2 regions of the Priestia sp. YIM B13552 genome follow, and region 1 is predicted to be linked to the other one. Evidence: a T-box and tRNA genes for the amino acid it is inferred to sense, from the RefSeq annotation. Region 1 holds a T-box; the other holds one or more tRNA genes.
What was found. A T-box is a leader RNA that pairs with one kind of tRNA and senses whether it is charged. The one in region 1 lies ahead of trpS (tryptophan--tRNA ligase), so its partner is inferred to be a tRNA-Trp.
Positions count from the first base shown of each region.

Region 1 (7,046 bases):
CGCATGCGGCGCTGAACTGAAGCAGGCGGCTCTACTTTTGGTGCATCGGGATGCAACAGCCATGTTTTCGCATAGTGCGTATCAGATATTTTGAACATTGGAGGTTCTTGCTCAAAGTCAATTTTCATTGCGTATGGATTTCGCGCTGCAAATGCATCTCCCTTTGGAGGATTCGTTAAATCTGGCGGCGTTCCAGGAATAGCAGCAAGCTCTTCTTCTGCCTCGTTATCTAAGCTTGGCATAGAAGCTAGCAGTCCCCACGTATACGGATGTTTTGGATCGTAAAACACTTCATCCACTGTGCCGGTTTCAACAATTTGACCAGCGTACATAACGGCTACTCGATCTGCTACATTTGCTACTACACCAAGATCATGGGTAATAAAGATAATAGATGTATCCGTTTTTTTCTGAATGTCTTTCATCAACTCTAAAATTTGAGCTTGAATTGTTACATCAAGCGCTGTTGTTGGTTCATCAGCGATCAAGAGTTTCGGATTAGAAGCAAGAGCCATTGCAATAACAACACGCTGTCTCATCCCGCCGCTGAATTCATGCGGATATTGATTCACACGCTGTTCTGGAAAAGGAATTCCTACAAGCGTTAATAACTCGACTGCCCGTTTTTTTGCTTCTGCTTTAGATACTTTGGAATGCTTGATTACGACTTCACCAATTTGAGCCCCAACTTTCATCGTTGGATTCAAGGAAGTCATCGGATCTTGGAAGATCATACCGATATCTTTACCGCGAATAGCTTCCATTTCTTTATCCGTTTTCTTAGCTAAATCAATACCGTCAAACAGCATTTCACCGCTTTTGATTCGGCCAGGAGGCATCGGAATAAGGCGCATGATCGTTTGTGAAGTTACACTTTTACCAGATCCTGACTCACCAACAATTGCTAAAGTTTCACCTTTATTTAAGTGGAAGTTAACGCCGCGAACAGCTTGAACTTCTCCGCCATATGTTTTAAATGATACAGCTAAATTTTTTACTTCTAATAAACGTGACATATGAGTCCACTTCCTTACTTACGTAGTTTTGGATCTAACGCATCTCGTAATCCATCACCAATTACGTTGAACGCTAAGATTGTTAAACAGATAAACAAACCTGGGAAAAATAAGCGCCAAGGATAGTATTCCAAAGCAGGTAAGCCTTCTGAAGCCATTGTTCCCCAGCTTGCAAGCGGTGCCGGAACGCCTAGTCCCAAGTAGCTTAAAAATGCTTCTGTAAAGATTGCTGAAGGAATCGTTAGTGTCATTGTTACTAAAATTGGACCTGTTGCGTTAGGAATAAGATGTTTAAATAAAATACGTTTTGTTGTTGCTCCTAATGTTTGTGAAGCCATTACGTACTCTTGATTTTTCAACTGCAATACTTGTCCACGTACAATACGGGCCATGTTTATCCAGCCGGTAATGGTCATCGCCAAAATCATCGTGCCTAACCCTTGGCCAAGCATAACCATTAAAATAATAACCAGTAAAAGGTAAGGAACACCATATAAGATATCCGCAACACGCATCATTGTTTCATCCGTACGGCCGCCGCGGTATCCAGAGATGCTCCCCCAAACTACGCCGATGAATAAATCAATTAAAGCTGCTGCTAATCCGATAAATAATGAAATACGAGCGCCTTCCCACGTACGAGCAAAAACATCACGCCCTAATTCATCTGTACCGAACCAGTGCTCAGAAGATGGAGCCTGATTAGCATTCAGTAAATCATTGGTTGCATAATCATATTTCACCATCAATGGACCAAATATAGCCATAAAAACAAGGAGAACCATTAGTACTACACCAAACATAGCAAGCTTATTTTTGCGAAAACGAATAAAAACATCTTGCCAGAATGAAAGACTCGGTTTTTCAATCTTTTCTGCCTGAGCGCGGTCAATCCCTGCTGTTTCAAACATTTCTTTAGGAATTTTCGGAAGTTGCTGCATAGTTACTCTCCTTTCTTAGCACCTGTAAGTTTAATTCGAGGATCAATGAAGCCGTATGCAATATCTACAAGCAAGATACAAAAAAGTAGTAAAATACTGTAGAATACCGTTACGCCCATAATCGTTGTATAATCTCGGTTTGAGATACTGAGTACAAAGTGTGAACCTAATCCCGGGATACCAAATATCTTTTCAATAACAAAGCTACCCGTTAAAATCCCTGCTACTAAAGGTCCCATATAGGATACAACTGGAAGCATCGCATTTCTCATGGCGTGTTTAACTGTAATAACGCCTCTGCTTAAACCTTTTGCTTTCGCTGTACGAATATAATCATTGCTTAATACTTCAAGCATACTCGAACGAGTTAATCGTGCGATAAACGCCATAGGGGTTGAAGCAAGTGCAAGAGCTGGTAACACCGTGTGTGCCCAAGATTCCCAGCGTGCAACCGGAAAAATTTGTAGTTTCATAGCCAAAACGTATTGTAATACCGCTGCCATGATAAAACTCGGAACTGAGATTCCTAGAACTGCAATAACCATCGCCGTGTAATCTTGCCACTTATTATGTTTTAAAGCAGCAATAACACCAAGTACTACACCAATAGCAATCGCTATTAAAATAGCTTCCATCCCTAGCATGAATGAAACAGGGAATCCGCCGTTAATCAAATCATTTACCGTTTGGCCTTTATATTTGAAAGATGGACCAAAATCCCACTTTAAAATTGATGTTAAATAATCAAAGTACTGATGGTACCAAGGCTGGTCTAGACCGTAATACTGATTTAGATTTTTTTGAATTTCAGGGGGAAGCTGCTTTTCTGATGTGAATGGACCTCCTGGAACAGCACGCATTAAGAAAAAGGTCGCTGTTACGATCAGCCATAATGATAGAAACATATAAATAAGTCGTTTTCCTATATATTTGAACACCCTGACACACCTCCATATTTTTACAAAATTCGCGCACAAGAAAGAAAAGTATATGGAGCACCAGGCCCCATATACCCTTTGTCATAATTGATGTTACTTACTCAAAATGAGCCCATTTAATCTGAATGTCTCCAAGTCCAGACATCACAACATCTTTCAGCTGCTTATCTTGTACCCAAGCGTTTGTATAGAAGTAGATTGGTGCCACTGGCATTTCATCCATGAAGATACCTTCTGCTTTTTTCAACATTTCCAGACGTTTTTTAGGATCTGTTTCTTTTTGAGAGTCAATTAATAACTTTTTATATTCTGGGTTTTCCCAGTTTGTATCATTGTTTCCGCCTTTTTTATCACGGAACAATTCTAAGAAGTTGATTGGATCGTTAAAATCTCCTAACCAGCCCATACGTCCAACTTGATAATCTCCTTGGTGTAATTTTTCAATGTAAACAGCCCACTCAGAGTTGTCTAACTGTACTTTAATACCAAGGTTTTTCTTCCACATATCTTGAACAGCTTGTGCAATTTTTGCATGTTTTTCATCCGTGTTGTATGAAACCTTAATTGCTGGTAGTTCTGAAGCGTCTTTAAGGCCCATTTCTTTCAAGCCTTTTTCTAAATATTCTTTTGCTTTTTTCACATCATTGTCTTTGAAGTAACCTTTTTTGTTGTCTTCAAACATTGTTGGTGGTACAGCCGCCATCGCTGGAACTGAACCGTCTTTTGTAATTTGTTCTGTAATACCTTTACGATCAATTGCATAAGCTAATGCTTTACGAATGTTCACGTTATCTAAAGGTTTTTGTTCTGTATTAAACTTGTACCAGTAAGTACCTGCAATCTCTTGAATGTTTAATGAACCGTCTTTCTTTAATTCAGGAAGTGCATCAGCTGGTAATTGACCAGTAGGCATACCCGCCCAGTCTAATTCACCGTTTTTGAACATTGAAAGTTCAGTGTTGTTATCATTGATCATGTACATTTCAACTTTTTTAAGTTTTACAGCATCTTTATCCCAATAGTTTTCATTAGGAACTAACTCGATTTTGTCATTATGTTTCCAAGTTTTAAGCTTGAAAGGACCGTTTGACGTATAGTTTTCGCCTGCATTTGTGTACCATTTTTCATTTGATTCAGCAATTTTCGTATTCACTGGGAAGTACGTATAGAAAGCTGTTAATTCTAAGAAATATGGCGTTGGATTTTCTAATGTTACTTCAAGCGTTTTATCATCTGTTGCTTTAACCGCAACATCATCTAATGAACCTTTTCCTTCATTAGCAGCTTGTGCATTTTTAACATAGTATAATTGATATGCATATTGAGATTCGTTTTTAGGATCTAACGCCCATTTCCATGCATATTCGAAATCTTTTGCTGTTACAGGGTCACCATTTGACCATTTTGCATCGTCGCGAATCGTAAACGTATATTTAGTTTGATCATCGCTGACCTTCACATCTTTCGCCATTGCATTTTCAGGTTTTCCATCTTTACCGATACGAGTTAAACCTTCAAATGTTTGTAATAATACGTTTGATGACGTTGAATCATTAGCTAAGCCTGGGTTTAGTGAAAAAGGCTCAGTTTTAATGTTTACGCGAAGCTCTTGCTCTTTTTTCTTGTCGCCGCCATCACTGCTAGCATTTTCACTGCCACCAGATTCTTTGTTAAATCCACATGCAGCTAAAAACAAGCTCATTACAAGCAGCAAACTGAAAAGAATCGACAACCTTTTCTTCATTGCGTGTTACCCCCTATTAAATTTTGTTTGTGTGGCAACCATATTTTTTTGATATGCACTAATTTCTTAATCCTCTTTCAATACAAAATAATCAGTTATTTTTTCACGTAGTAGAGCATTAAAGACCTCACTGCAAAATTATTCTTCTACTCTATGAAACTGTCATCAATTGTTTACATGCTGTAAATCCAATGTATGCGCTTAATATGTAGAAGACTCATTCATTACAAAATTCGCTAATTGAAACAAAACATTGTCTATTTTGTGTTTTCTGAAAAATTAAGAAATTGTAATACCTTTGTAAAAAATATGTTTGTTACGCCTATTATAAATATTTTAAAAATTTATTGCAATACTATTATTTAATGGTATTTTTTTGTCATGAGGGAAAAAACCTTATCTTATAAGGATTGTGCCTACTTGTCAGACTTCTAAAATCTTTTTTGTAGTATAGGTATTACAAGAGTATTACAAAGTTATTAGAAATACTAAATAAAAGATTTTTACCAAATCCTCCACCAAATTTTCATCAAGAAATGCTTTAATTAAAAGGTTCTTGTCTTTTTTTGCCGCTGAAAAATTCCAGTAAATTGTCTTATAAAACTTTTTAGCGATAAGATGTTTAAATTCCTGCTTTTTCGCGTTATAATAACGAATAACTATATAATTAAAGCTGTGAAAAAGAGTAGTATGCAGAATTTTCATTTTTAGAGAGTTTGTGGCTGGTGAGAACAAACATTGAAACCTGCAGAATGGACTTTGGAGCTTTCAAGTGCAAAGCTTGAACGTTGACCTCAACGTTACATGAATAAAGATAGTTCACAATTATGTGTGCTAATTAGGGTGGCAACGCGGTCCATTCGCCCCTAGCTTATGCTAGGAGTGGATGGGCCTTTTTATGTTGTATCCGTAAATTAGCATCATATATGTGCAGATGAAAGGAAGATTTGATGAAAACAATTTTTTCAGGTATTCAACCAAGCGGTACAATCACTTTAGGTAACTACATTGGAGCGATGAAGCAATTTGTTGAACTTCAACATGACTATAACTGTCATTTTTGTATTGTAGATCAGCATGCAATTACAACGCCTCAAGATCGTTTAGCACTTCGTAAAAACATTCGCAGCCTTGCTGCTCTGTATGTAGCGGTAGGAATTGATCCAGCAAAATCGACTTTATTTATTCAATCGGAAGTGCCTGCCCACACAGAAGCGGGATGGATGTTACAGTGCGTAGCGTATATCGGTGAACTTGAACGTATGACTCAGTTTAAAGATAAGTCCGCTGGAAAAGAAGCAGTATCAGCAGGATTACTAACTTACCCTCCATTAATGGCAGCGGATATTCTTTTATACAACACCGATTTGGTTCCAGTTGGTGAAGATCAAAAGCAGCATTTAGAATTAACGCGTGACTTAGCTGAGCGCTTTAACAAAAAATACAATGATATCTTCACTATCCCTGAAGTACGTATTCCAAAAGTGGGCGCACGCGTCATGTCTCTTCAAGATCCTACGAAAAAAATGAGCAAGTCCGATCCAAACCAAAAAGCTTTCATTACGCTCTTGGATGACGCTAAAACAATTGAAAAGAAAATCAAAAGTGCCGTAACGGATTCAGAAGGTATTGTTCGCTACGATAAAGAAAATAAGCCAGGTATTTCAAACTTATTAAGTATTTATTCAATCCTAGCCAATAAATCGATCGAAGACATTGAAGCGATGTACGAAGGCAAAGGTTATGGTGACTTTAAAGCTGACACAGCCAAAGTGGTAGCTGAAGCACTTGCTCCAATTCAAAAAAGATATTATGAATTAGTTGATTCTAGCGAGCTAGATGATATTTTAGATCAAGGTGCCGATAAAGCAAATGCAACGGCTAATAAAATGCTTCGCAAAATGCGAAACGCAATGGGAATTGGCCGTAAACGTTAAAAAAACGACTGCTATGCAGTCGTTTTTTTTAATTAACTTTTGGCTCTTGTTCAATTTCCCAAAGTTTTTCAAAGAAAGGTTGTCCTTTTACTAAGCGCTCGCATAATAATTTATGCTTCGGTGACCACCCTGACTTCGTTTCATCGTATAGCTGATTCCACACGTCTTGAAACGGCATCTCTTGAATGTCTTCGTACTTCGTTGGATTCCACTCCGTGTACCAGTAGCGGATTTGAGCTGTATTTTTTGTTGTATGTAGCTGATCAAGTGCCATAAATAACAGCTGTTTTAGCTGACGTTCTTTACGTGTTAGTCCTCTCATCGTTTCAGGAGACGGTGAAAGAATATGATGCTCTTTTTTATTCAGCTCGTCTTCACTGAACTTATATTCTAGCTCTTCTTGATCCGCAATCATCTCATAGACTAACTGTTCTTGTCTTGGAATTAAGCGGCTTTTTCGAATTGGAATA
Region 1 covers NZ_JBHZOU010000001.1:1,138,400-1,145,445, forward strand. Annotated here, with positions in the region: gene ACFX40_RS05555 (ABC transporter ATP-binding protein) at 1-1,016, opposite strand, end outside; gene ACFX40_RS05560 (ABC transporter permease) at 1,031-1,957, opposite strand; gene ACFX40_RS05565 (ABC transporter permease) at 1,960-2,895, opposite strand; gene ACFX40_RS05570 (peptide ABC transporter substrate-binding protein) at 2,993-4,639, opposite strand; T-box leader at 5,306-5,510, shown strand; gene trpS (tryptophan--tRNA ligase) at 5,587-6,576, shown strand; gene ACFX40_RS05580 (YjbA family protein) at 6,605-7,046, opposite strand, start outside.

Region 2 (7,046 bases), on a different contig from region 1:
TCTTGATGAGCATCAGCTGTAATAGCGGCAGGTACAACAATAATTGTGCTTCCGATGCTATACAAAGTTACTAATTTGCGAAACTGCGCAGCTGAAATATTGATTTCATTAAGCAAAATGAGCACATCCTTTTGCCATATACACTAATTAAGTGATCCAACGGAATAATAAGTGACTTAAAGGTTGAAACATTACTTCTACCCAATCAGAAGGGTTGGGTAGAGGCAGCCGAAAGATTTTTGCAAGAGCGATTATGATGCTGATTGTCATGAACACAATAAAAATGTTCCGTTCCTTTTTATGAGAGTGTTGAGGTAATCTTTTTATTTCCATCCATATAATCCCTGCACAAATGATCAAAAAGGAAAGAAACAAGTGCATGCAGTCAACCCCAATACATTTTTTCGTTCAGATAAGCTATTCGTATGATGTCCGCTAAAGAAAGTGATTATACATTTTTGTAAAATATAGAAAGCATTTCAGGAGATAGAAGATATTTTCTAGGGCTCTTAAATGATTGAGGGATTTGTTATGAGGAATATTCACTTAGCTTTAACCTATTGAAGCGTCGTATGAATAAGTAGAAAAATGCCACACTAAAGAGTGAACAAATGGAAAGGAGCACTATGATGAAAAAATTCCCATACAATAAAGATAAACAACAATCGTTTCAAGCAGCACAGCAGGGGCATAAAGAAGCAGTAGATGCATATGAACAGGCAAATGAAGCTAAAAATGATGCATCGTACGGACATGAAGCGAAGCAAGCGATAGGTGAAGTGAATGAAGCCTCTCAGCAAATTGAGAATGCGCTTGAAAATGCTTCTGAAACACAGCGTCAGCGTTTAACAGAGTTTCAGCAAGATATAGAAGATATGGAGAACGACCTTAATCAGTAAAAGAGCCGCTGTTTTACTTAGGCAGGTTCACAATAGAGAGTATAAATTGTAAAAGCAGAAGATAATGAACTTCTGCTTTTTTTGTCGTGTAAGAAGTATTTACGCTCATTTTTTAATGGAAATGAAGGCTAAATAAATTCCCACCCATACATATACATATTTTGGGACATTAAGGGTATAGAGCAGTAATTTAATTAAGGAGGATGATTATGAAAGCAGTAACTTTTCAAGGTGCAAAGGATATCCAAGTAAAAGAAGTAGAAGATCCATCTTTGAAGAAAAAAGACGATATTATTGTTAGGATTACATCTACAGCCATTTGCGGTTCGGATTTACATATCTACCAAGGTGCTCTCCCGGCTGAAAAAGGATACGTTATTGGCCATGAACCAATGGGAATTGTAGAAGAAGTAGGTCCAGAGGTAACAAAAGTAAAAAAGGGAGACAGAGTAGTTTTACCGTTCAATATTTCGTGCGGGACCTGTTATTATTGTCAGCATGATTTAGAAAGTCAATGTGATAACTCTAATCCTAATAAGGAAATCGATACAGGAGGATACTTCGGGTTCACTGAACGATATGGGAATCACCCAGGAGGACAGGCTGAACTATTACGTGTTCCCTTTGGGAATTTTATGCCATTTGTAATTCCGCCCTCCTGTGAGCTTGAAGATGAGGCATTGTTATTTATGTCGGATGTTCTGCCAACCGCTTATTGGAGTGTAGAAAATTCCGGAGTTGGACCTGGGGATACAGTAGTGGTTCTTGGCAGCGGCCCTATTGGATTAATGACTCAAAAGTTTGCATGGATGAAAGGTGCTAAACGGGTCATCGCTGTTGATAACGTTCCATATAGATTAAAACGAGCTAAACAAATGAATAACGTAGAGTGCTTTAATTTTGATAAATACGACGATATGGGAAGCTATATTAAAGAGGTAACCGGTGGTGGAGCAGATGTTGTAATTGATTGTGTAGGAATGGATGGAAAGAAATCACCAGTAGAAGCGATTGAACAAAAACTCAAGCTGCAAGGAGGAACGTTAAGTGCTATTCAAATTGCATTAAAAGCAGTAAGGAAATTTGGGACAATTCAGCTAACAGGTGTATATGGATCGATATATAATATGTTTCCTCTTGGGAACATTTTTGAAAGAAACATCACTTTAAAAATGGGACAGGCTCCAGTCATTCATTACATGCCAGAATTATTTAAAAAAATTACAGATAGGGAGTTTGATCCTACAGAAATAATTTCTCATAAAATCCCTCTTAATCAAGCAAGTGAAGCCTATGAAATGTTTAACAATCATCAGGATGAATGTACAAAAGTTATCTTAAAACCATAATAAAGCACATATCTCCTTAAATATGTATAAAGAAAAAATTGAGAATTATTTTACAATAGTCATATCTATTTGAAAGAGGCTGGAACAAAAGCATGTTATTTGAAGGAAGATCCGAGCGCGTTTGATTCTTGATGGAGAATCAAACGCGCTCGGCTTTTTTTATTGGTAGTGTAAACGTAAGTTTCGTTTATATAATTGCTTCTAGCTGTTGTTTGGAAGGAAAGGCGAAGACTTGCACGGAAATCAACAGTGGTATAACAAATAATCCATCATTCCATTCTTATTTTAAAAGGTATAGAAGTTAAAAAAGTAAGAATCCTAATAAAAAGAAACGATAAGAATGGAAAGGGATTGTGACAGGAAATATGCTAATAAACATACTAATAATGATTGTCGTATTGTACTTCATATATGTATTCGCAACTGCAGTGGTACTGTTTTATGTCCCTTTGCACAAGGGAAAAGACTTAAAAGTAATGAATACTGAGAATTTTTACGGGAAGAAAGAATCTACAGACCGAGTTATGCTTTTGGAAAACGGTTATTTTTCAGGGCTTGTTCGAATGCAGATGATTCAAGAAGCGAGGCATACAATTGATATTGCGTACTTTTCCATCGGTAAAGGTCGTTCTTCGGATTTACTTATGGGCGCTTTATTCGAAGCTGCGGATCGAGGTATACGTATTCGCGTGCTGTTAGACGGGATCTCTCATGGGCTAAAAGGCAAGAGGAAAAATGTTCTTTATGCTCTAGCTTTCCACAATAATATAGAATTAAAGTACTATGAGCCCTTCACTATTTTTAAACCTTGGACATGGCATAATCGTCTTCACGATAAAATAATAGTAGTCGATGGCCAATTAGGTATTATTGGAGGACGAAACATTGGAGATAAATACTTGGCCAGTCAACCAAATAAAAATTTTGTCTATGACCGTGATGTGCTGATTTATAACACAAAGCAAGAAAGTCATAGTGTCATTCTCTCAATGGAGAAGTATGTAGAGAAATTATGGAATCATCCGTATACACGAAAAGCTTTTCCAAAGCTCAAGAAAACTAAACAATTTCGCGGTCTTTCAGGAAAGAAATTGTTGATAGATCAATACGAAGAGGCCAAAAAAGCAAACGAACCTTTTGTCCATCCTTATATTGTATGGAGAGAAGCAACGATCCCTACAAGAAAGATTTCTTTTATTACAAATCCTATTCAACGAATAAATAAAAGCCCTTTTATATGGAAAACGTTTATTAAGCTTTCCCAACAAGCTGAAAAATCCATTGTTGTTCAAACCCCTTATATCGTACCAACAAAAGAGATGGAACAGTATATAGATAAGCGAGTAAAACCAAAAGTGCAAAGAATTATTTTAACTAATTCTATTACATCCACTCCAAATGCTATGGCTTTTTCTGCATACTTGGGAGTAAAGAATCGCGTCATAAAAGCTGGTTCGAAGCTTTATGAATATCAAAAGCCTTATTCAATTCACGGGAAATCTGTTGTTTACGATCAGCGTTTAAGTGCAGTTGGTTCTTTTAACCTAGATTCGCGCTCTGCATTTTTAAATACTGAATCCATGGTTATGATAGATAGTGAAGAATTTGCAGCCCAGTTAACAGGAGCTATTGAAGCTAAAATTTCTCACAGTATGCTTGTGGGAGATGAGGGAGAACCTGTGGATGTTAATACGGATTCTCAAAAAAACGTGCCTCCTGTAAAATCTGCACTCCTACATATTCTTTCGGTCTTTACACGATTTTGGAGACATTTTGTATAGTACTTTGTTACAGCAGAGTCTCTAAAAACAAATAGCGGAGATTAAAGAGGACTGCAGCTGGTGAAGGGAATGTGTAAAAAGCTGTGATATGCCTCACAGTTTTTTGAAAACCGCTAGTACTAGTTATGATTCATCAAAAGATCTATTGACGAAATTCCATATATGTTTTATTATGATGTAGCGTCGTTAATAAACGAGGTTCTTTTGAAGAGGTCATTTCTAGGGGCATAGTTTAAAGGTAGAACTACGGTCTCCAAAACCGTCAGTGTGGGTTCAATTCCTACTGCCCCTGCCATTTTGGAGTTATCTTTTAATTCACACGCGGGTGTGGCGGAATTGGCAGACGCGCTAGACTTAGGATCTAGTGTCTTATGACGTGGGGGTTCAAGTCCCTTCACCCGCATCTTAATTTAGATAAATGCGCGGAAGTAGTTCAGTGGTAGAACACCACCTTGCCAAGGTGGGGGTCGCGAGTTCGAACCTCGTCTTCCGCTTCTTTTCAAAAGCAGTTTGCATGTGCAAACTGCTTTTTTGTTGTAGAAATAAAGAGTTTTATTATGCTGTTTGTAATCAGAAATATTTTATTAAAGCAGTACTGCTTATACGTGTTGCTTTCGTGAATATACACATAATATTGGGGTTACATTAAAAGCTAATGAACGATACGTGAAGACATCTAATATGGTTTTTAAGATAGGGGAGAGTCCTATGGAATCTAGTTGGTTTTCGATTATACCGTTTTTAATTGTTATTCCCATAGCTATTTTCACGAAACAAGTGCTGCCAGGGTTGTTTTTAGGCTTATTAGTAGGTGCTTATTTAATTGATCATTCGATTATCGGAGGTGTTGAAAAGCTACTTCACTATGTTGTACAAGCTCTTAGAAATAAAAGTAATATAGAAATCGTCGTCTTTTTATACGCGTTTTCAGGGCTTATCGGAATGATTAAGATGGCTGGAGGAGTTAAGGGGTTTGTGGAAACAGCTGCAGAAAGAATTGATACAAGAAAAAAAGCCCTTATTTTAACCTATGTTTCAACCATTGGAACATTCAGTGCTCCCACATTTCGTTTTGTGACGATCGCACCCATCATGAGAGCGCTGCTGAAAAAAGTGAAAATGACGACAGCAGAGCTAGGGTTTGTTATTGAAACAACTGCTACTCCTGTTATCGTCTTAATTCCTGTGGCAACGGCATTTGTAGGGTATATGGTCTCAATCATTCAAATGGCAATTGATCATCAAGGCATAAAACAAGACGCTTATTCTTTGTTCATTCAAAGCATTCCTTATAACTTCTTTTCGATTGTGATTATTCTAGTAGGGATTTATTTCAGTTTTTTTCATCATTCAACATCTACGGCTCCTATGAAGCTAGAGGAAGAAGACGAAAAAGATTGGCATGATTGTCATCCTTGCGTGTCGAAGGATTTGCCTTCTAAGCCTTGGAATCTGTTAGTACCTTTACTTGTTGTGATTTCACTTACTTTACTTTTAACATGGTGGAGCGGGCATCATAAGAGCCACAGCTTTTTTGAAGCATTTATTAAAGCAGACGTGCTAGAAGCGATGGTAGTAGCTTTAATTATCACTACGTTAATTACCCTCATTTTTTTCTTGTTTCAGCGCTTTACATTGCAGAATTTGCTTAATGGTTTTATCACAGGAGGCAATGACTTAATGTCTGTTATTCTGCTGTTATCGGTAGTATGGGGATTATCCGCTGTTACAGAAGACTTAGGTTTTTCAAATTTTGTGACGGCACATTCTAAGTGGATTCCTCAAATGTTTGTCACTCCTTTTATGTTTGTGTTTGGAGCTGCTATTTCTTACTTTATCGGGTCTGCTTGGGGGACATGGGGGATTTTAATGCCGCTTGGCGTATCGCTTGCAAGTTCTGCAGATCTTTCTTTGCCATTAATTATCGGTGCGGTGTTTGCGAGCGGTTCCTTTGGAGCATTTTCTTCACCTTTAAGCGACGATACGAATACCATCGCCAAAATATTAGATTTATCTGTTATTGAATATGCCAAATATAAATTAAAGCCAGCTTTAATTGCAGCGGGAATAACAGTTGCTTTCTATCTTGTTGTATCTTTCTTGTTTTAAATGAGGGAGTAGCTATCTATTCTTCACTTTTCATTTTTTTTAGCTTAACGTATGCATACAGCCCTAGTGATAGGCACACTAGCATGATACAAGTAAGCGGAAATAAGATGGTATTAACAAAATGATCATAAAACCATATATACACGAACATCACCTCGATAATTTTAACGCCATTTTTTCTATTTATTAGAGATATACTATCTGTGCTGCTTCTTCCTATTTTTCAAAAAGGCGATAATCAAAAGCAGTATAGGTATGATAGAAAATAGCGGCATATGTAAAAGAAATCTCGCTACGTGCAGCCCTTCATAAAGGTGTTCTTGAAAATTACTAGCGATTGTAATCGACAGAAATAACACAATGATGCCTAAAGGATACGCTAGACGGGAAGGCGATTTAATTTTAAATAAAGTAGCTGTACTTATTATAGAAGCATAAAACAAGATGCTAACTTTAAAATAAATTCCAATAACCATAGCGAACATAAAAAATACATCTAGACGCTCTAAAAAATCAGCTACTTGGATCGTTTGGACAGTACTCAGAAGAGGGAACTGTGATCTTGTCGTCAAATCAACTCCAAGTACGCTAATGTTAATGATCATCGTAATAATTAGGTTAATTCCGCTTAATCCCGTTGCGCATATCATGGTGACACTCGCTTTTTTTGGGTTGCTCAAGTAAGGAAGAAGCATGGTAAATACAATAGCTTCTGTGAAAGGAAAATACAGCGTTTCAGTTAAAGCAATTTTCGCAACGGGGAGTACTCCTTCTTTTAATACCGGCTGCAAGTTCTTAAAATCAATTAGCCCTGAGCTAATAATTAAGATGAAGCCTGCAACAGCCAGAAAATACATAAAAATAAACAGAAGCTCTCCTGACCTTGCTATCGCTTCAATTCCTTTTCG
Region 2 covers NZ_JBHZOU010000003.1:573,626-580,671, reverse strand. Annotated here, with positions in the region: gene ACFX40_RS15070 (GerAB/ArcD/ProY family transporter) at 1-125, opposite strand, end outside; gene ACFX40_RS15065 (hypothetical protein) at 630-899, shown strand; gene ACFX40_RS15060 (zinc-dependent alcohol dehydrogenase) at 1,109-2,248, shown strand; gene ACFX40_RS15055 (phospholipase D-like domain-containing protein) at 2,635-4,029, shown strand; tRNA gene ACFX40_RS15050 (tRNA-Trp) at 4,251-4,324, shown strand; tRNA gene ACFX40_RS15045 (tRNA-Leu) at 4,351-4,432, shown strand; tRNA gene ACFX40_RS15040 (tRNA-Gly) at 4,452-4,523, shown strand; gene ACFX40_RS15035 (Na+/H+ antiporter NhaC family protein) at 4,738-6,138, shown strand; gene ACFX40_RS15030 (GerAB/ArcD/ProY family transporter) at 6,336-7,046, opposite strand, start outside.
Region 2: it has a tRNA-Trp gene. The T-box ahead of trpS (tryptophan--tRNA ligase) is inferred to sense a tRNA for this amino acid. The anticodon was not compared.